DNA from 4 places in the Phyllobacterium sp. NPDC097923 genome. Region 2 is predicted to be linked to each of the others. Evidence: riboswitches for the same ligand, from Rfam matches in the RefSeq annotation. Region 2 holds a riboswitch; each other region holds the start of a gene.

Evidence for each region. A riboswitch is a leader RNA that binds a small molecule or an ion and turns the genes downstream of it on or off. The one in region 2 is predicted to bind cobalamin.
Region 1: linked by a shared signal. The riboswitch ahead of cobU (bifunctional adenosylcobinamide kinase/adenosylcobinamide-phosphate guanylyltransferase) and the one ahead of ACIQWS_RS16920 (ribonucleoside-diphosphate reductase subunit alpha) in region 2 are both predicted to bind cobalamin.
Region 3: linked by a shared signal. The riboswitch ahead of bluB (5,6-dimethylbenzimidazole synthase) and the one ahead of ACIQWS_RS16920 (ribonucleoside-diphosphate reductase subunit alpha) in region 2 are both predicted to bind cobalamin.
Region 4: linked by a shared signal. The riboswitch ahead of ACIQWS_RS07755 (CbtB-domain containing protein) and the one ahead of ACIQWS_RS16920 (ribonucleoside-diphosphate reductase subunit alpha) in region 2 are both predicted to bind cobalamin.

Annotation. Positions count from the first base shown of each region.
Region 1 is NZ_JBIWBL010000001.1:2,196,000-2,201,012, reverse strand. Features, by position in the region: gene ACIQWS_RS11145 (isobutyryl-CoA dehydrogenase) at 1-290, opposite strand, end outside; gene ACIQWS_RS11140 (cobyric acid synthase) at 410-1,888, shown strand; cobalamin riboswitch at 2,039-2,273, shown strand; gene cobU (bifunctional adenosylcobinamide kinase/adenosylcobinamide-phosphate guanylyltransferase) at 2,435-2,959, shown strand; gene cobW (cobalamin biosynthesis protein CobW) at 2,964-4,019, shown strand; gene cobN (cobaltochelatase subunit CobN) at 4,034-5,013, shown strand, end outside.
Region 2 is NZ_JBIWBL010000003.1:234,434-239,446, forward strand. Features, by position in the region: gene ACIQWS_RS16915 (ribonucleotide-diphosphate reductase subunit beta) at 1-560, opposite strand, end outside; gene ACIQWS_RS16920 (ribonucleoside-diphosphate reductase subunit alpha) at 613-3,492, opposite strand; cobalamin riboswitch at 3,600-3,811, opposite strand; gene ACIQWS_RS16925 (heme ABC transporter ATP-binding protein) at 3,862-4,653, opposite strand; gene ACIQWS_RS16930 (FecCD family ABC transporter permease) at 4,656-5,013, opposite strand, start outside.
Region 3 is NZ_JBIWBL010000001.1:2,369,046-2,374,058, reverse strand. Features, by position in the region: gene ettA (energy-dependent translational throttle protein EttA) at 144-1,793, shown strand; gene ACIQWS_RS11945 (MOSC domain-containing protein) at 1,913-2,521, shown strand; cobalamin riboswitch at 2,548-2,724, shown strand; gene bluB (5,6-dimethylbenzimidazole synthase) at 2,791-3,543, shown strand; gene ACIQWS_RS11935 (DUF2293 domain-containing protein) at 3,476-3,793, opposite strand; gene ACIQWS_RS11930 (metalloregulator ArsR/SmtB family transcription factor) at 3,936-4,943, shown strand; gene metF (methylenetetrahydrofolate reductase [NAD(P)H]) at 4,943-5,013, shown strand, end outside.
Region 4 is NZ_JBIWBL010000001.1:1,535,441-1,540,453, forward strand. Features, by position in the region: gene ACIQWS_RS07735 (lipid II-degrading bacteriocin) at 1-388, opposite strand, end outside; gene ACIQWS_RS07740 (DMT family protein) at 1,037-1,387, opposite strand; gene ACIQWS_RS07745 (hypothetical protein) at 1,553-2,203, opposite strand; gene ACIQWS_RS07750 (CbtA family protein) at 2,268-3,008, opposite strand; gene ACIQWS_RS07755 (CbtB-domain containing protein) at 3,021-3,230, opposite strand; cobalamin riboswitch at 3,262-3,413, opposite strand; gene ACIQWS_RS07760 (histidine phosphatase family protein) at 3,479-4,057, shown strand; gene copC (copper homeostasis periplasmic binding protein CopC) at 4,144-4,515, shown strand; gene copD (copper homeostasis membrane protein CopD) at 4,515-5,013, shown strand, end outside.

The sequences.
Region 1 (5,013 bases), on a different contig from region 2:
GAGATGAAGGCGGAGAAGGCCGGGCAGGCGGCCGACAGGGCTTCGAAGATCAGCACGGCATCAAGCCGTTTCAGTCCCGAACCGCCGAATTCTTCCTTGGTGTAGATGCCGCCCATGCCGAGCGGGCCGGTCTCGCGAATCACATCGGCGGGAAAATGCTTGTCCCGGTCCCAGGCCAGCGCGTTCGGTGCCACGCGGTCCGCCGCGAAGGCGCGCGCCATGTCCTGAATCGCCAGCTGATCCTCGTTGAGTTCGAACTGGCCGGACGCCGTATCAACGACCGCATCCATGATAACCTCCCTGTATTCCTCTTGATTTCCACTCTATCGCAAGCGCGGGGCCGCGCAACGATTCAGATAGGTTTTGCCGGGGGCTAGGAAGAGAAAGACATATCCGCTACTCAAAGCCCATGACGCACGCAATCATGTTGCAGGGAACAGGGTCAGATGTTGGTAAATCCGTCCTGGTGGCCGGACTTTGCCGGCTTGCGCGCAACCGCGGATTGACGGTTCGGCCGTTCAAACCGCAGAACATGTCGAACAATGCGGCGGTGAGCGACGATGGCGGCGAGATCGGGCGGGCGCAGTGGCTGCAGGCCGTCGCCTGCGGCGTGCCATCCTCGGTGCACATGAACCCGGTGCTCTTGAAACCGCAATCGGAGACCGGCAGCCAGATCATCGTGCAGGGCAAAGTCTGGGGCCAGGCCAAGGGGCGTGATTACCAGACATTCAAGGCGCAGCTGCTCGATGCGGTCATGGCGTCGTGGGACATCGTCCGTGAAGGTGCCGATCTGGTCATCGTCGAGGGGGCGGGGTCTCCCGCCGAAATCAACCTGCGGGCGGGCGATATCGCCAATATGGGCTTTGCCATCCGCGCCAATGTTCCCGTGGTGCTGGTCGGCGATATCGATCGCGGCGGGGTGATCGCCTCGCTCGTCGGCACCCATGCGATCCTGCAGCGGGAAGACCGGGAGATGATTGCCGGCTATATCATCAACAAGTTTCGTGGCGACGTCTCGCTGTTCGATGACGGCCTGAAAGCCATAACCCAGTTCACCGGCTGGCCGTCTTTCGGCGTGGTGCCATGGCTGAAGGACGCGGCGCGGCTGCCGGCGGAGGATTCCGTCGTGCTGGAACGTCTGGTGAAGGGCGAGGGCCGGGCGCTGAAGATCGCCGTGCCGGTGCTCGACCGCATCGCCAATTTCGACGATCTCGACCCGCTGATGGCCGAACCGCAGGTGGATGTGGTGATGGTGCGCAGCGGCGAGCGGCTGCCTGCCGATGCGGGACTGGTCATCATTCCGGGGTCCAAATCCACCATCGGCGACCTCCTGCGCTTCCGCGAGAATGGCTGGGACAGGGATCTCGACCTGCACCGGCGGCGCGGCGGCCATATCATCGGCATATGCGGCGGTTTCCAGATGCTGGGCAGAACGGTGCGCGATCCCGACGGCATCGAGGGCAGCGTGACGGAGACGGCAGGGCTCGGGCATCTCGATATCGATACGGTGATGGAGCCGGAAAAGACCGTGCGCAATGTGGCGGCGCAGTCGCTGCCATTCGACCTGCCGCTGGATGGCTACGAGATTCATCTGGGCCGGACGACCGGCCCGGACTGTTCGCGCCCCGCCGTGCGCATCAACGGCGTCGACGACGGTGCCATATCGGCGGACGGCAAGGTTTTCGGCACCTATCTGCATGGGCTTTTCGGGGCGGACCGGTTTCGCGCCGCGCTGCTGGGCACGATGGGCATTGCCGCTGAAGCATTCGACTACAAGGCCGGGGTGGATGCCGCGCTGGATAGTGTCGCCGCCGAGCTTGAAACAGTGCTGGATGTGGATGCGCTGCTCGCATGTGCTGCGGTGCGTGGTTCGACAAGCTCACCATGAGGGGATGGGTGGGCTGCAATGCTAATCGCGGAGATTGCAGAACATATCCCCTGCAATCCTCCACCTCCCTCATGGTGAGCTTGTCGAACCACCCACTACTCCCTGAGCAAACCGTGCGGATTCCATTGACATTTCCCGTGGGGGGTGAATAACGTCCCAGCCATGATTGGTTCCCATATTGGCCAAAGGCCAAGGGATCAAAAGGGAATGCGACGGTTGTACCCTCAAGGGCGACCCCACCGCAGCCGACCCCGCGACTGTAGAGCGGCGAGGATCAATGCAAAGCCTGACGCATATGCAGAAGGCAGCCACTGGGAAACCGGGAAGGCAGCATTCATCCTGTGACCCGCGAGCCAGGAGACCTGCCAGTCATAGAGCGTTTCCCAGGAAGCGCTCGGGGTAATCCTGCCCAAGAACCGAAGGGTCGTGTCCCTTCAGGCCCAGCACGGAGGTTGTTATGGCTGCTCGCATTGTATACGCGCTCGTTTCCCCGCCCGCATTCCGCTTGATCGTACCTGACGGATCATCGCGATTGCAGTGACGGCGATGCCCCAGCTGAATCACGGCGTGACCTTCATTCTCGGCGGTGCCCGCTCGGGCAAGTCCAGCTTTGCCGAAGGCCTGATCATGGCTTCCGGCCTTGAGCCCGTTTATCTCGCAACCGGCAGGTCCTGGGACGAGGAAATGTCTGTCCGCATCGACCTGCACAAGGCGCAGCGCGGTTCATCCTGGCACACCATCGAAGAGCCGCTCGATCTGGTGGACACCCTGCAGGGGGTTGCGGCCACGGACAAAGCGATCCTTGTCGATTGCCTGACGCTCTGGCTGACCAATCTGATGATGGCCGAGCGCGATATCACCGCCGAGACACGGCAGCTCATGCAAGCGCTGCCGAAACTTCAAGGCTCGATCGTTCTGGTTTCGAACGAAGTGGGTCTCGGCATTGTACCGGAGAACCGCATGGCGCGCGATTTTCGCGACCATGCCGGACGTCTCCATCAGGCCGTGGCGCAGGCCGCGGCAACAGTCTATTTCGTGGCAGCCGGGCTGCCGCTCACCATGAAGGGATAGGAATATGCAGGGTCAGAAGATTCCAGCGACGGTCATCACCGGTTTTCTCGGTTCGGGCAAAACCACGATGATCCGCAATCTGCTCGAAAATGCCAATGGCAAGCGCATTGCGCTCATAATCAACGAGTTCGGCGATCTCGGCGTCGACGGCGGCCTGCTGAAGGGCTGCGGCATCGAAGCCTGCCGGGACGAGGATGTGATCGAGTTGAACAATGGCTGCATCTGCTGCACCGTGGCCGATGATTTCATCCCGACCATGACCAAGCTGCTCGACCGTCCGGACCGTCCGGACCATATCGTCATCGAGACCTCGGGCCTCGCGCTGCCGCAGCCTCTGGTTGCAGCCTTCAACTGGCCGGAGATCAAGACGCAGGTGACGGTTGACGGTGTCGTCACCGTGATCGACGCTTCCGCCGTGTCCGAAGGCCGCTTTGCCGATGACCACGACAAGGTGGATGCCCAGCGCATCCAGGATGAATCGCTCGACCATGACAGCCCGCTTGAAGAACTGTTCGAGGACCAGATCCGCGCCGCCGACCTGATCGTCCTGAACAAGAGCGACCTGATCAGCGACAAGCAGCTCGACGGCGTGCGCGGCGATGTGCAGAGCCGTTCGTCGCGTTCGCTCAACATGGTGTCGGCCAGCTTCGGCAAGCTCAGCAATGAACTGCTGCTCGGTCTCGGCGTCGGCACTGAAGAGGACATCGCCAACCGCAAGTCGCACCATGAAATGGAGCATGAAGCGGGCGAAGAGCACGACCATGACGAATTCGAGAGCTTTGTTGTCGGGCTTGGTCCGGTGGCCGAACCCAAAAACTTTGTCGAGAAGCTGAAGGCCGTGATTGCCGATCACGACATCCTGCGCCTCAAAGGCTTTGCCGATGTTCCCGGCAAGCCGATGCGGCTGGTGGTGCAGGCCGTCGGAACGCGCATCGAGCATTACTTCGACCGTGCGTGGAATCCGGGCGAGGAACGGCAGACCCGTCTCGTCGTCATCGGACTGCACGATATCGACAATGACGCCATCACATCGGCGGTCACCGCCGCTGCCGCTGCCTGACGATAGGATATTGAATGCATCTCCTGCTTGCCCAGAAAGGCACCATCGCTGAAGGCACCGAGGCCATCGACCTCGGCCAGACGCCGGGAGATGTGCTGTTCCTGTCCGCCGCCGATACGGAGCTGGCGAGCCTTGCCGCCGCACGGCGGCAGGGCGATGGTGCAGTTTCGCTGCGCCTTGCCAATATGATGAGCCTGTCGCACCCGATGTCCGTCGATGCCTATGTCGAGCGGACAGCGCGGCATGCCAGGCTGATCGTCGTGCGGGTGATCGGCGGCGAGAGCTACTGGCCCTATGGCCTCGAAGCGCTGCATGCCTGCGCCATCAATCACAAGGTGCAGCTTGCGGTGTTGCCGGGAGACGACAAGCCCGATCCGGGGCTCGACCGGTTTTCAACCGTCGCCCGGCCCGACCGCGATGCGCTCTGGCATTATCTGCTGGAGGGCGGGGCGCAGAATGCCCAGCGTTTCCTCGATTATTGCGCGGCGCTGATTTTTTCCGGCGAGAAGCCGCAGGAGGCCGCGCCCCTGCTCAAGGCGGGGTTGTGGTGGCCCGGCAATTCAGCACCCTCGCTGGACGCGATGCGGCTTGACTGGACGGATGGCGCGCCTGTCATTGCCATCTGCTTCTACCGGGCGCTGGTGCAAAGCGGCCAGACCCAGCCTGTGGCGGCTTTGCTTGATGCGTTGCGCGCCAAGGGGCTCAATCCGCTGCCGGTGTTTGTCTCCAGCCTGAAGGATCCGGTTTCCATCGCCACGCTGGAGAGCATCTTTGCCGAAGCACCGCCCGCCGTGGTGTTGAATGCCACGGGGTTTGCCGTGTCTGCACCCGGTTCCGCGCGCAAGCCGACCGTGCTTGAACATGATGGCGCGATGGTGCTGCAGGTCATCTTCTCCGGCTCCAGCGCCGAGCAGTGGCGCCTGTCCGATCAGGGGCTTTCCGCCCGCGACCTGGCGATGAATGTTGCCCTGCCCGAGGTGGATGGCCGGGTTTT
Region 2 (5,013 bases):
GCCGCCTTGTCGGTGATCGATGGCACTTCGCGATACATGTTGAAGAGTTCGCCCTCGTCCAGCCCGAGACTTTCCACGATATACTGGAATGTATGGGTGTGAACCGCCTCCTCGAAAGCCTGACGCAAGAGATACTGGCGGCATTCCGGATTGGTCAGGTGCCGGTAGATGGCAAGGACAATATTGTTGGCAACAAGTGACTCGGAGGCCGCGAAGAAACCGAGATTGCGCTTGATCATACGGCGCTCGTCGTCGGTCAGCCCGTCCCTGGATTTCCACAGGGCGATATCCGCCTGCATCGATACCTCCGTCGGCATCCAGTGATTGTTGCAGCCATTGAGATATTTCTCCCAGGCCCAGTGATACTTGAGTGGCAGGAGCTGGTTGACGTCGGCACGTGAGTTGATCATCGCCTTGTCATCGACGCGCACGCGACCACCGCCGCGTACGATATCGCCAAGACCCGTGGCATCGGCGACGGGTGCCTGATCCGGTGCAAGGGCGGGGTGGATGGCGCGGGCCGCATTGGCGGCAGCTTCGGTGTTGGTCCAGTCAAGCATGGTCTTTTCCTTCAATTCATTGCAAAGCTGTGTGGCAGGCGCGGTTGCGCGCTTACTGGCAGGCTTCGCAGTCCGGATCATTGATCGAGCAGGCATTGCCGGCCGGTTCCGACAGGATGATCGATTCGGCAATCGGCTTGGCGGCGACGGCGTTGAGCTTGCCATCGGTGCCTTTCAACGTGGACTTTTCCACGTGCGAGGCCGAACGCGAACGCAGGTAATAGGTCGTCTTCAAACCGCTGTTCCAGGCGAGGCGATAGAGTTCGTCAAGCTTCTTGCCGCTCGGGTTGGCGATATAAAGGTTGAGGGATTGGGCCTGGTCGATCCACTTCTGCCGGCGTGAGGCCGCAGCAATCAGCCATGCACTGTCGATTTCGAACGCCGTGGCATAGAGCGCCTTGAGGTCGGCGGGGATGCGGTCGATTTCACCAACCGAGCCGTCGAAATATTTCAGGTCCGAAATCATCACCTCGTCCCACAGCCCGCGCTGCTTCAGATCATGCACCAGTGCAGCATTCACGACAGTGAAGTCGCCTGACATGTTGGATTTGACGAAGAGGTTCTGATAGGCGGGCTCGATGGACTGGGCAACGCCGCAAATGTTGGAAATCGTTGCAGTCGGGGCAATCGCCATGGTGTTGGAATTGCGCATTCCGGTTGTCGTCACCCGCTTGCGCAGAGCTTCCCAATCAAGGGTCGTGCTGCGGTCCATCGAAAGCCTGGCACCGGCGGCCGTGCGGGCCTGGTCGAGCAGTTCGATGGAATCGATCGGAAGAATGCCTTTTGACCAGAGCGAGCCGTTGAAGCTTGGATAGCTGCCGCGTTCGCTGGCGAGGTCAACCGATGCCGAAATGGCATGGTAGGAAATGGCTTCCATGCTGAGATCGGCAAAAGCCACGGCCTCATTGGACGCGTAGGGAATGCGCAGAGCCTGCAATGCATCCTGGAACCCCATCAGCCCGAGGCCAACCGGACGGTGACGCAGGTTGGAAGAGCGCGCTTCGGGGATGGTGTAGAAGTTGATGTCGATGACATTGTCGAGCATGCGCATGGCCGTCGCCACAGTGCGCGCGAGACGCTCAAGGTCGAGGCCCCCAGCTGCAATGTGATTGGCAAGATTGATCGAGCCAAGATTGCACACCGCAACTTCATCCTTCGATGTGTTGAGGGTAATCTCGGTGCACAGGTTCGAGGAATGCACGACGCCGGCGTGACCCTGCGGCGAGCGGATATTGCAGGGGTCCTTGAACGTGACCCAGGGATGGCCGGTCTCGAACAGCATCGTCAAAATCCGGCGCCAGAGATCCAGTGCCCGCACGGTGCGGAAGACACGGATTTCCCCGCGTGCGGCCTTGGCTTCATAGGCCTCGTAGGCGGATTTGAATGCCGCGCCATAGAGATCATGCAGATCCGGTGTCTCGTCGGGTGAGAACAGGGTCCATGGCTCGTCCTTTTCCACGCGACTCATGAACAGATCAGGCACCCAGTTGGCCGTGTTCATGTCATGGGTGCGGCGGCGGTCGTCACCGGTATTCTTGCGCAGATCGAGAAACTCCTCGATATCGACATGCCAGGTCTCGAGATAGGCACAGACGGCGCCCTTGCGCTTGCCGCCCTGATTGACCGCGATGGCCGTATCGTTGGCCACTTTCAGGAACGGTACGACGCCTTGGCTTTCGCCGTTGGTTCCCTTGATATGGGCACCAAGACCGCGCACGGGCGTCCAGTCATTGCCGAGACCGCCGGAATATTTTGCCAGAAGCGCGTTGTCCTTCACCGCTTTGAAAATACCGTCGAGATCGTCGGCGACGGTGGTCAGGAAGCAGGAGGACAGTTGTGGGCGCAGCGTGCCCGAATTGAACAAGGTTGGAGTCGAAGCCATGAAGTCGAACGACGACAGCAGGTCGTAGAATTCGATGGCGCGCGCTTCCCGGTCGATCTCGCGGGTGGCGAGGCCCATGGCAACGCGCATCAGGAAGGCCTGCGGCAATTCGAACCGGATACCGCGTGTCTGCTGGAGATAGCGATCATACAATGTCTGCAGGCCGAGATACTGGAACTGCAGGTCGCGTTCCGGCTTCAGGGCTGCTGATATTTTCCGCAGGTCGAAGCGGGCAAGTTCAGGATCGAGCAGTTCCGCTTCAATCCCAGCCTTCACATAGGCGGGGAAATAATCGGCGTATCGCTCCGCCATTTCATGCTGGGTCGCCTGTTCAGGCCTGCCGAAGACAAAGCTCAAGGCTTCGCGGCGCAGCTTGTCCAGAAGCAGCCGGGCAGTGACAAAGGAATAGTTCGGTTCGGTTTCAACGAGTGTGCGTGCAGCCAGAATGGGCGCAAGCGACAGTTCGTCGAGGGTGATACCGTCATAGAGATTGCGCTGGGTTTCGCTGAGGATCGGGGTGGCGCTGACCCCGTCAAGTCCTTCGCAGGCTTCATCGATGATTCGGGCGAGGCGCGCCGCATCGAGCGGTGCCCTGGTCCCATCAAGCAGGGTGACGCTGAGGGACGGGCCGGTTTCGGCCACGGGTTCCACCAGCTTCGCCCGTTCTCTCGCGCGTTCTTCCCGGTAGAGCACGTAAGCGCGGGCGACTTTGTGGTTTTCGCTGCGCATGAGGGCAAGTTCGACCTGGTCCTGCACGTCTTCAATGTGAAACAGACGGCCTTCGCTGCTGCGGCGCTTCAATGTTGTCACGATGTCGGCGGTCAAGCCTTCGACGACATCGTGCACACGGCGCGAACCGGCAGCGACATTGCCTTCGACGGCGAGGAAGGCTTTGGTGAGAGCAACGGTGATTTTCAGCGGATCGAAGGGGGTGACCGAGCCATTGCGCCGAATGACGCGGTAGCCGGGCTCGCTGGATGATGGCTGCAGTTCGGCAGGACGAACCGGCGACTGACCGTCGGCGCGGGTGGTTTGAAGAGAAAGAGACATATGCTTATACCCCAAATGTTGGGGGCAAAGGTCGAGCGCACGCGTGCAAGAATCCGGTCAGCTTGCGGCCGACCATTGCAAGCGACACACCGGGACACCCCGCCCGTGGACGTTCATCATGTCATGGCAGGTCTCCTGGCTCACAGGTCGGCGCTGGTGTCGGCCTTCCCGAAGCTGGGCTTCAGTGGCATTGTCGACAACAACTCGCTGTTTACAGTTGCGGGGGCAGCGCCGGCATCAATGTCCAGGACATTTCACCGGCTTCCCTCTTAGCTCCCGGTCTTGCGACTCGGAGAGAACCATAACGTCTATATTTAGTATCAAATCGCAATTTTTAGTCAATAGATAGATAGCGACAGCTTCGCGTGCTCAGAGCACTGCGGATTGCGGCAAGACGAACGGTACGGATTTTCCGGGCAGACCGCCGACCTTGAGCGCACATTCATAGACGCGCAGGATGCGGTCATCCGTCAAGACTTCCATGGGGGTACCCACAGAATCGGCCCTTCCCCTGTGCATGACCACGACGCGGTCGGCAAACATGGAGGTCAGGTTGAGGTCATGCAGGATCGCGATGACCCCGCCACCGCGATCGGCAAAATCGCGGGCAATCTGCATGATGATCAGCTGATGTTTGATATCGAGGCTTGAAACCGGCTCATCAAGAAAGAGAAAGCGCGGCTGGCCGTCCAGCATCGGTTGCCAGACCTGGCAGAGGACGCGCGCCAGTTGCACCCGCTGCTGCTCGCCGCCAGAGAGTTCCTGATAGAACCGCCCGCCGAAACCCGCGAGGTCGACGCGCTCAAGCGCTTCATCGGGCAGTGTGTCCACGTTGTGGCGCGAAGCACCGGAGCGGCCGCTGGTCATGCCCAGCTTGACGATCTCACGCACGGTAAACGGGAAGGACAGCGAGGTGGATTGCGGCAGGATCGCCCGCATGGTTGCCATCTGCCAGAGCTTCAGCCGGTTGATCGGCGTGCCGTTGATGCTGATGACGCCCTCATGCGGCAGATCACCGGAGAGTGCACGCATCAGGGTCGTTTTGCCTGACCCATTGGGTCCGACGATAACTGTGAATGCGCCTGCCTCAGCATCAAAGGATATGTTCTCGACGATTCTGTTTCGACCGAGGGACACGGAGACATTGGAAACACGGATCATGATCAGAGGTCCAGAATGCCGCGGCGACGCAGCAATATCCACAGGAAGAAGGGTGCGCCAACGGCTGCCGTGACGATGCCGATCGGCAATTCGGCTGGAGCAACGATGGTCCGGCTGACCGCATCGGCAATCAGAAGGAGGCAGGCGCCAAGGAGAGCGGCGGCCGGCAGGAGATAGCGATGATCGGGGCCAATCACGAGGCGCAGCAGATGCGGAACGACGACGCCGACAAAGCCGATGCCGCCGCTCACCGCAACCGATGCGCCGGTGGCCGCAGCGACGGTGACAATGGCGATGCGTTTGAAGCGCTGTACCGGAATGCCGAGATGGCTGGCCGATGCTTCCCCGAGGGCGAGCCCG
Region 3 (5,013 bases), on a different contig from region 2:
GGTTCGACAGGAATACAAATACCCCGTAAAACGCCCGGCAATCCCGAAATAAATGCCGTGTGCATTGCCACCCGCGCCCCTTTCGCCTACATACGGCGCAAATTCATGTCCCAAAAATCCCGAACATCGGAGTGACGCGCGTTATGGCACGCCAATTCATTTACCATATGGCCGGCCTGAACAAGGCATACGGAACCAAGAAGGTTCTCGAAAACATCCATCTTTCCTTCTACCCCGACGCCAAGATCGGTATCCTCGGACCGAACGGTGCGGGTAAGTCGACGATCCTCAAGATCATGGCCGGTATGGACAAGGAATATACCGGCGAAGCCTGGCTGGCTGACGGTGCCACGGTCGGTTACCTCGCGCAGGAACCCTATCTCGATCCCACCAAGGACGTGATGGGCAACGTCATGGATGGCGTTGCGGACAAGAAGGCCGTTCTCGACCGCTACAACGAACTGATGATGAACTATTCCGACGAAACCGCCGATGAAGGCGCCAAGTTGCAGGACATTATCGACGCCAAGAACCTCTGGGATCTGGAATCCCAGGTGGAAATGGCCATGGAAGCGCTGCGCTGCCCGCCCGGTGATTCCGGCGTGGAAAAGCTGTCCGGTGGTGAGCGCCGCCGTGTGGCACTGTGCCGCCTGCTCCTCTCGCAGCCCGATCTTCTGCTCCTCGATGAGCCGACCAACCACCTTGACGCCGAAACCACCGCCTGGCTGGAAAAGCACCTGCGCGAATATGCCGGCTCCGTCCTGCTGATCACGCACGATCGCTACTTCCTCGACAATGTGACCGGCTGGATTCTCGAGCTCGACCGCGGCCGCGGCATCCCCTACGAAGGCAATTACTCCGCCTATCTCGGTGCGAAGGCCAAGCGCATGCAGCAGGAAGGCCGCGAGGACGACTCGCGCCAGAAGGCTCTGGAGCGCGAGCGCGAGTGGATTTCCGCCAGCCCCAAGGCACGTCAGGCCAAGTCGAAAGCCCGCATCAAGGCCTATGACGCGCTGGTCGATGCCGCCAATGAGCAGCGTCCCGGCGATGCGCAGATCATCATTCCGGCGGGCGAACGCCTGGGACAGGTGGTTATCGAAGCCGAGAACCTCACCAAATCCTTCGGTGACCGCGTTCTCATCGAAAACCTGACCTTCAAGCTGCCGCCCGGCGGCATTGTCGGCATCATCGGTCCGAACGGTGCGGGCAAGACCACGCTGTTCAAGATGATCACCGGACAGGAAAAGCCGGATTCCGGCTCGATCCGCGTCGGTGAAACGGTTCATCTCGGTTATGTCGACCAGAGCCGCGATCACCTCGCGGCGGAGAAGAATGTCTGGGAAGAAATCTCCGGCGGCAATGAAATCATCAAGATCGGCAAGAACGAGATGAATTCGCGCGCCTATGTCTCGGCGTTCAACTTCAAGGGCGGTGACCAGCAGCAGAAGGTCGGCAATCTCTCCGGCGGTCAGCGTAACCGCGTGCATCTTGCCAAGATGCTGCAATCCGGCGGCAATGTCCTACTGCTCGACGAACCGACCAACGATCTTGACACCGAAACGCTTGCGGCTCTGGAAGACGCGCTGGAAAAATACGCCGGCTGCGCCGTTATCATCAGCCACGACCGCATGTTCCTCGACCGGCTGGCGACGCACATCCTGGCCTTCGAAGGCGACAGCCACGTCGAATGGTTCGAAGGCAACTTCCAGGACTATGAGAATGACAAGATCCGTCGTCTCGGACCGGACAGCGTCAATCCGAAGCGTCCGAGCTACAAGCCTCTGACACGCTGATGCGACCGGGAGGGCGGCAACGCCCTCCCATCACCAATTTTGACGTTTCCATCAGTGATATTGGCTGGTTTTAACAAGCAATTTTCCTAAGATGCGGCTGATTTCACCGGAGTGCCGTCATGACAGACCTTTTCGCAACCAGAACGGACATCCTTCCGGCCCGCAAGATTGTCGGACGGGTGAGCGGCCTGTTCCAGGCGCCGAAAGACAGTTTTGTCACCGCTGCCACGGACACGCTCGATCTCACCTTTGAAGGCATCCGCGGCGATTATCACGCGGGCCTGACGCGCCGGTCCGGCGGGCGCGAACCCTGGTACCCGCGCGGTACCGAAATGCGCAATGAGCGGCATATTTCCATTCTGGCGGTAGACGAACTCGAAGCCATTGCTAAGGCCATGGGTCTGGCGCACATCAAGCCCGAATGGATCGGCGCCAACATGGTTGTGGATGGCATTCCCTCGCTTTCCATGCTGCCGCCGCGCACGCTGCTGTTCTTCGAAGGCGGCGTGACGCTGAAGGTCGACGGACAGAACGCGCCGTGCAAGGTCGCCGGACGCTCCATCGCCGAGCGGGCGCAGACCGCCGATCACACCGCGACGGCGCTTGACTTTGTCAAGGCGTCGAAGCGGCTGCGCGGCATCGTCGTCTGGGTTGAAGTGCCGGGAATCATCCGTTCCGGCGAAAAAATCGATGCGCGTCTGCCGGAGCAATGGATTTATCCGGGCTGATGCTTGCGTCCTTCGCCGATCTGTGGCGAATGGAATGCAGGTCCGGTGCCTGCATGCAGGAGAATCGGGAAGCCGGTGCAAATCCGGCACGTGCCCAACGCTGTATAGGGGATGGGCCGCGCAGATTGCCACGGGGAAACCCGGAAGGCGCGCGGTGCAGGTGAACCTCAGTCAGAAGACCGGCCGGACCGGATAGCCGAAACCGCATGGACAGCGGGGAGGTGTCTGGGGTCAGGGCAACCTGGTCCTCGCATTGTTGGGAGCAAACGATGCATGATTCTGCCTGTGGTCCCGTGGCCGCTGCCGATTTTTCCGCGGACGAGCGCGCCGCCGTCTACAAAGCCATCCATACCCGCCGCGATGTGCGCGACCAGTTCCTGCCAAGGCCCGTCGACGACGAGGTGCTGCTGCGGCTGCTCGATGCCGCCCATCACGCGCCGTCGGTGGGGTTCATGCAGCCGTGGAATTTCATTCTCATCCGCGATGCGGCGCGCAAGGCCGAGGTGCACCGGGCCTTTACCCGCGCCAATGCCGAAGCAAAGGCCATGTTCACCGACGAGCGGCAGGCGCTCTATGCATCGCTGAAGCTTGAGGGCATCGTGAAGGCGCCGGTCAATCTGTGCATCACCTGCGACCGGACACGCGGCGGCGATGTCGTTCTGGGGTGCACCCATAACCGGCAGATGGATGTCTACAGCACCGTCTGTGCCGTGCAGAACCTGTGGCTGGCGGCGCGGGCGGAAGGCATCGGCGTCGGCTGGGTCAGCATCTACCACGACCGGGACATGCGCCGCATTCTGGCCATCCCTGATCATGTCGAGATCATCGCCTATCTCTGCATCGGCTATGTCGACCAGCTCTACGATCAGCCGGAGCTGCAAAAGCGCGGCTGGCGCGAACGGCTGCCGCTGGACCAGCTCATCTATGAAGATCAGTGGAATGCCGGCGCCGAAGTCAGCTCGGATCGTCCTCGTCCGGATCCAGCAGCCGCGTCGCCCGCCATTCCGTCAATTTCCGGTTGATGGCTTCGAGCACGAAGAACCGGGCCGACTCCTTGTCGTAGCCCTCGTCGCGTAGCGCATCGTAATCCGTGTGCTGATGGCGGACGTGGGCGACCGTGGCCAGCCACACCGCAATGGGTGGTGGCAGGCTTTTCATGTGCGGTGCCGTGGCGGCGGCGCGTATGGGCTCGGAATCCGAATAGGGCACGGCCGGCAAAAGCAGCGTCAGCGCTTTGCCGATGGCCCTTTGGCGGTTGGTTCCTGAACTCATTGCACTCTCTTCCCGCCGATTCGCTGATCGATATACCAGCCTATTTCAGACGCGACAAAATTTGCCGTCAACGGAAAAACAAAACTTGCCAAATCTGTATTTCTCACATAAACATATCTTTATATCTTTTGAGGATACCTTGATGGACAAACGTGATCTCAATCTTGACCTGATGGTCGATACGCTGAAGGCAGCGGCGGAACCCAGCCGCCTGCGCATTCTGGCGCTGTTGTCCCGGGGGGATCTGACGGTTTCCGATCTGACCTCCATCCTCGGGCAGTCGCAGCCGCGCGTCTCCCGCCATCTCAAGCTGCTGTTCGAAGCCAATCTGATCAACCGTTATCAGGAGGGCTCCTGGGCCTATTTCCGCCTCGCTGAATCCCTGGTGGTTGGCGATATCGCCCGGATCCTGCTCGATCGTCTTGATGTGTCCGATCCGTTGCTGGAGCGTGATATCGAGCGGCTCGGCTCGGTGAAGCTGCAGCGCCGCGAGCGGGCCGCCGCCTATTTCAGTGCCAATGCCACCAGCTGGGACGCTATCCGTTCGCTGCATGTGCCGGATGGCGCGGTGGAAGCCGCGCTGACGAAGATCATCGGGCGCACACCGTTCCAGGCGATGCTTGACGTGGGCACCGGCACCGGCCGTCTTCTCGAACTGTTTGCCCCGCTCTACGTGCGCGGTGTCGGCATCGATATCAATCGCGACATGCTGACCATTGCCCGCTCCAATCTTGATCGGTCCGGCATCACCAATGCGCAGGTCCGCCAGGGCGATGTCTATTCGCTGCCGGTTGACCGGGAGTCCTTCGATCTGGTGACCGTTCATCAGGTGCTGCACTTCCTCGACAATCCTGCCGAGGCCATCCGCGAGGCCGCACGCGCCTTGCGTGCGGGCGGGCGCATGCTGATCGTCGATTTCGCCCCGCACGATCTTGAATTCCTGCGGGACAGCCATGCGCATATACGGCTTGGCTTCAACGACAACCAGATGCGTGACTGGCTGACCGAGGCCGGGCTGGCGCTGGAAAACAGCATCGAACTCGAACCAAAAGACAAAGACAAACTGACCGTCAAACTGTGGTTGGCACGCGACCCACGCCTGCTGATCGCTGATCCCGCTTTAACCTCCCGCGTAACGGAGAGTGTCTGATGAGCTTTTTCCGCCAATCCCGCCGTGCCGACCTTGGAACCAATATCAAGGTTTCCTTTGAATTCTTCCC
Region 4 (5,013 bases), on a different contig from region 2:
CCTCACCTTGGAAGTTCCATGTTCCGTCTTGATGACGAGTCATGTCCCCTTCTAGCTTCAACGAGATGTTCCCTAGGTAGGCCGCTGCAATTGCATTATCTTCTGCTGTGTTATGATTAAATTTCTCAACTACAATGTGTTTCGTTCCGATAAAGTTTGAGTCATTGGTGTACTGACTTAACTGGTTGATTTCTCTTATTTTCACCTGATCCGCCCGAAGGTTGAGACCGATCTGATTTAAGGGGACGCTCAATGCTTCTCCATGGCCTTGAAGATAATGCGCCATGGCCTTGAATGGTGACGCTATTCCTCCGGATAATGTGGTGTCATTTTTGTCATAGGTCTTGGCGCTCTCTGGTTCGGAGTCCGTTCCGTTCAGAATATCCAAAGGCGTATTCTGTTTGCCGAGGACATTATCGAGAAATGAGAGACCATTGAGCCAGGTGATGAAATCGCCGGGCGCATCTAGGAGCGCGTTCAGGCCGCTTACAATCCATTTCCGTATACGGATTATATAACCTACTCCCCGCCCAACCGGTGAATGAATTGCCGGGATTACTGTCTTCCCAGGATTTAATAATGATTGGTTTCAAGATTATCGTTTCAGGCATGCTCAAATCTCCTTAGTAAAAATAAAAAAGCATCAAAATGAAAATCCGCTTCGCCAAGCCATGCGGGGATAAACGAAAAAGGGACGTCATTACGTTTGAAACAGGCCGGGAGAATGGGATCCTGCGTATTAAATATTCTAAATATCACACATTGTTAATAAATATGATTATTATAGTCAAGAAATAAATGGGGCGCGTTGTTGATGACTTCCTTCATGGCAAAGAATGCTGGGCGGGGTGATCGGCGGGCTTCCGTGAATCCGGTTGAAATTGGTCCTATCCATGCTCTGAAATTACAGAAAATAGCCGAAACCGGATGCCGCATCGCAGATAGCAAGTAGTCTTTCCCCGCTGTCGGTCCTATAATTATCTGACTAACTATACTTCCCGTCTGCACCATCGAGCACGTGCACGGCCGTTTGATCCTAGAGCGGACCCTTGAACACGAAGAATGCGCCGCCGCAGATCATCGCGAAGCCGACGAGGTGGTTGATGGTGATTTTCTCACCCAGATACATCACCGAAAAACCGGCAAAGACCAGAAGCGTGATCACTTCCTGGATGGTCTTCAGCTGGGCGGCGGAATAGATCTCGTGACCGTAGCGGTTCGCCGGTACCGCAAGGCAGTATTCGGCAAAGGCAATCATCCAGCTGATGAAGATGACCAGTAAGAGCGGCCGGTCCGCGAATTTGAGATGGCCGTACCAGGCAAATGTCATGAAAACATTTGAGCCGAGCAACAGGAGGATGGGCCGGATATAATCAAAGGAGGGCATGAAGTGTCCTTGGCTCTAAGCGTCATGGGGCAGGGAATGCAGTAACGTTCAAACGGTCAAAACGATCCGGACAGCAGGCTTACGTCAAGTCGCGCGCAGCGGAAAGGGCGATCCGGGGTTTGGCGACAAGACATGCGCGGTGTGACCTAAAGGCCATAGCCTTGATCAGGCGTTGACAGGCTGTCGTGGCGGGCGTGTCAGATGGATGACGGCAAAAAGCGCTGAATCAAGCAGCATCGCGAATCCCAGGAAGGAAAACAGGCTGGTCAGGTGTCCAGGCACATCGCTCCAGCGCGGCCTGATGATATCAGCCGTGTTGTAGGGATCGCCGCTATACTGGCACATAACGAAAGAGCCGCCATTGCGCACAAGTGTGGCATCGAGATCGGAGACAAGGGCACTGACGGCGTCCCGGTGTTCAGGCATGTCACGCATATACACAAGCACAGCCTTCGTCGCAGCAAGATAGGCGTGTGAACAGGCATTGAACGGGCTTTGCTCGTCGGTGACACTGCCGGGGACCATGCCCCAGAGACAATAGCTGTATTGGATATTGGTGTAGTTCAGCAGCCGCCGGAATTTCTCATCGGTGCGGGTCATGCGGGCCGCCAGATCGAGAATCGGCTTGCGGTAGTCGGCGATTAGCGCCATTTCACCATGCGACAAGCTTGGAATGGAAATGCCCGACGTATCGGTACCGGCGCTGCTGCGGTGCGCCCATCCGCTTTCGGTTTGCAGCATGAACAGGCATGCGACCAGAGCCAGGAACCAGCCTGCCGGGCATCCCATGGGGATATCGAAGCGTTGCGGTCTCATGACAGTCCCATCGGCAGCGGCAACCTGAACGCCCGCAGGACGTTCAGGTATGGCGCGACCGCGCTCAGCGTGCCGCATGCAGACGATAGCGCGGACGCTGTCCGGCCAGAACCCGTTCAGCCAAAGCGCCGAAGAGCAGACCAAGCGTGGTCCAGACGATCACATGGATCCCCAGCGAAGCGACGCGGAAGTTCCAGAGAACGGTCGGTGAGAACTGTTCGGGAACTTCGTTGATGGCGGGAAGCGAGTATTGCACCAGCGCAATGAACACGACATAGGCGGCACCGGCCATCAATGTCGCGTTCCATGCGCCGTGCTGGGCATAAAGGCGCTTTGCCAGACCCACAGCCGCCGCAAGGGCACCGAGCGAAACCACCAGCATGACGAAGAACAGTTCCGTTCTGGCGCCGATGGTATCCGGGCTGCCAACCGCAGGCGGATTCATCGGGTACTTGATGCAGGGAACGAGAACAATTGCCACAAAACCCGCGAGCGCCAGCAGGGCCGCCGTACTGCGCGGGCTGAGGGAACTGACCCGGCCATGCACAAAGGCAAAAACCAGGGAGAACAATCCGCCAAGCGCGGCACTGTAGACGACAATGCCGGTAAACAGGCCGATGCCGGCCTGTGTCGCCCGCGTGACAAGCTCCGGTTCAGCCGCTGCGCCGGCCGCCGTGCTCATCTTTTCCTCGAAGGCAATGGCGTGATCAACCTGCGGTTCGCCGAACACCCGGGCAAACCCGAACGCCAATAGCCCGGCGATGACCCCTACGATCATGCCGCGGATCAAAAGATCTCTTGTCATTGTTTTGTTTCCTCAGTGGCAGGGAAATCCGAGGAGATGGCGGCCGTCATGAACGAATTCGTGCACATACATGCCCGAGAAGAGCGACATCGCACCTTCTTCCGCACCAATGAAATAGATTGCGAGCAGCATGATCAGCCCGCCGAAAATGGCCCATGGCAAGACTTCGCCAAGAGGAATGGGCGTGACGCCTGCTGACGGCGTAAGAGCGATATCGGACATGAATTTTCTCCCAGAATGACGCGTTCACTAACGGAATAAATGATGTTGCGGCCAGGGTCTGGCTTTCAATCAGTGAAAAAGGACTGATTAATTACAGTGGCGCGACCGCTCCGGAATTTCACCGGCTTCCAAACTCGCAACAGCACGGTTATATCTGTGCGCGCCGCAGACTGTCAATGAACGGTCTGCGGGCTGTTTCCGGTTTTTTCCTGAGGGTTTTGAGGGATATTTTGGCCAGAGCCACGCGGTTGACCCTTGTTTGCCATGGCGCCACACCGGCGATCCGCACAGGTGCTTTCCCCGCTGACGAAGCGCTTGAACCCGGGGAAGCCCAAAACCTGCAGGCTATTGCCGGGCATTTGCGCCGTGCGCACCGTGTTTTGACCAGTCCGGCGCTGCGCGCCCGGCAAACCGCCGATGCCCTGGGTTTGGAATCCGTTGTCGATGCGGCGTTGGCGGATATCGGTTACGGAAAATGGGCGGGTAAGACGCTCGCCGCTGTCCACCAAGCCCACCCCGACGATGTGACGGACTGGATGAACAATCCCGCCTCGGCCCCGCATGGCGGCGAATCCATCCATGATTTTCTCGTCAGGATTGCAGATTGGATGAGCGCGCATATGCATGATGGCGGTCACACAATCGTGGTGACGCACGCTTCCGTCATTCGCGCCGCTGTTCTGAGCGTCTTGCAGGCACCGGATTCCGCATTTTGGCGCATCGATGTCGAGCCGCGCAGCTGTACGGAAATGAGCAGCGACGGCCGCCGGTGGATGCTTCGCGCTGCCGCCTGCGTGCCGCCGCGCCCAACAGGGATTCTGCCATGATCCCGGCAAAAATCAGGCTTAGCTTTCGCCGCGCGGTCGCACCCTTTCTCCGGATCCGTCAAATCCGCCCGCTCACAGGAGTTCTCATGTCACGGCTCATTCGTATTTTTGCTGTCGCAACCGTCCTCAATGCCGGCCTGTTGGGGCAGGTATTGGCGCACGCCCATCTTGAATCGGCAGTTCCGGCCGAAAACGCCATCGTGAAGGTCTCGCCCGTCGAGATCGATCTGACGTTTTCCGAGGGTTTGAACCTGAAATTTTCAGGCGCAACGATCACCGGCCTGGGCAAGGCGACCGTATCGACAGGACAGGCCAAACTGTCGATCAACGACCACAAGACACTGGTCATTCCGCTGTCGGCACCCCTCGCGTCGGGGGAATATACCGTGAACTGGACCGCACTTTCCACCGACGGTCACAAGACCAAGGGCAGCTATACATTCACCGTCAAACCCTGATGGGGTTGGAGACCACGCTTGTTCTGTGCAGGTTCGTGCACAATGCATCCACGATGTTCCTGTGGGGCGCGTTTGCCTATCTCGCACTGCTTGTGCCCAAACCCCTGGCGCTGGAGATCGGGGAGCGCCTGCGTCCGGCGAGCGGCATCGCGGTCTTTCTGGCTATCGGAACGATCTTTGCTGCGCTGCCGCTGCAGGCTGGAATGATCGGGCAGGGCTGGAGCGATGCCGTCGATCTCGGAACCATCCGGGACGTGCTGTTTGAGACAAGCGTTGGCCGCGGCTGGGCGATACAGGTCGCCGCCGCCCTGCTTTTGTTGCCCGCATTGGCTCTGTCGCCACGCCGCGCGCACATCGCTCTTGCCATGGCTTCGGGACTGCTTCTGGCAAGCCTGGCATTTTCCGGCCATGCCACAATGCGGGAGGGCTGGATTGGCGCGGCCCACCGTTTCAACGATATGGTGCATGCGCTCTCGGGCGGCGCGTGGATCGGAGCGC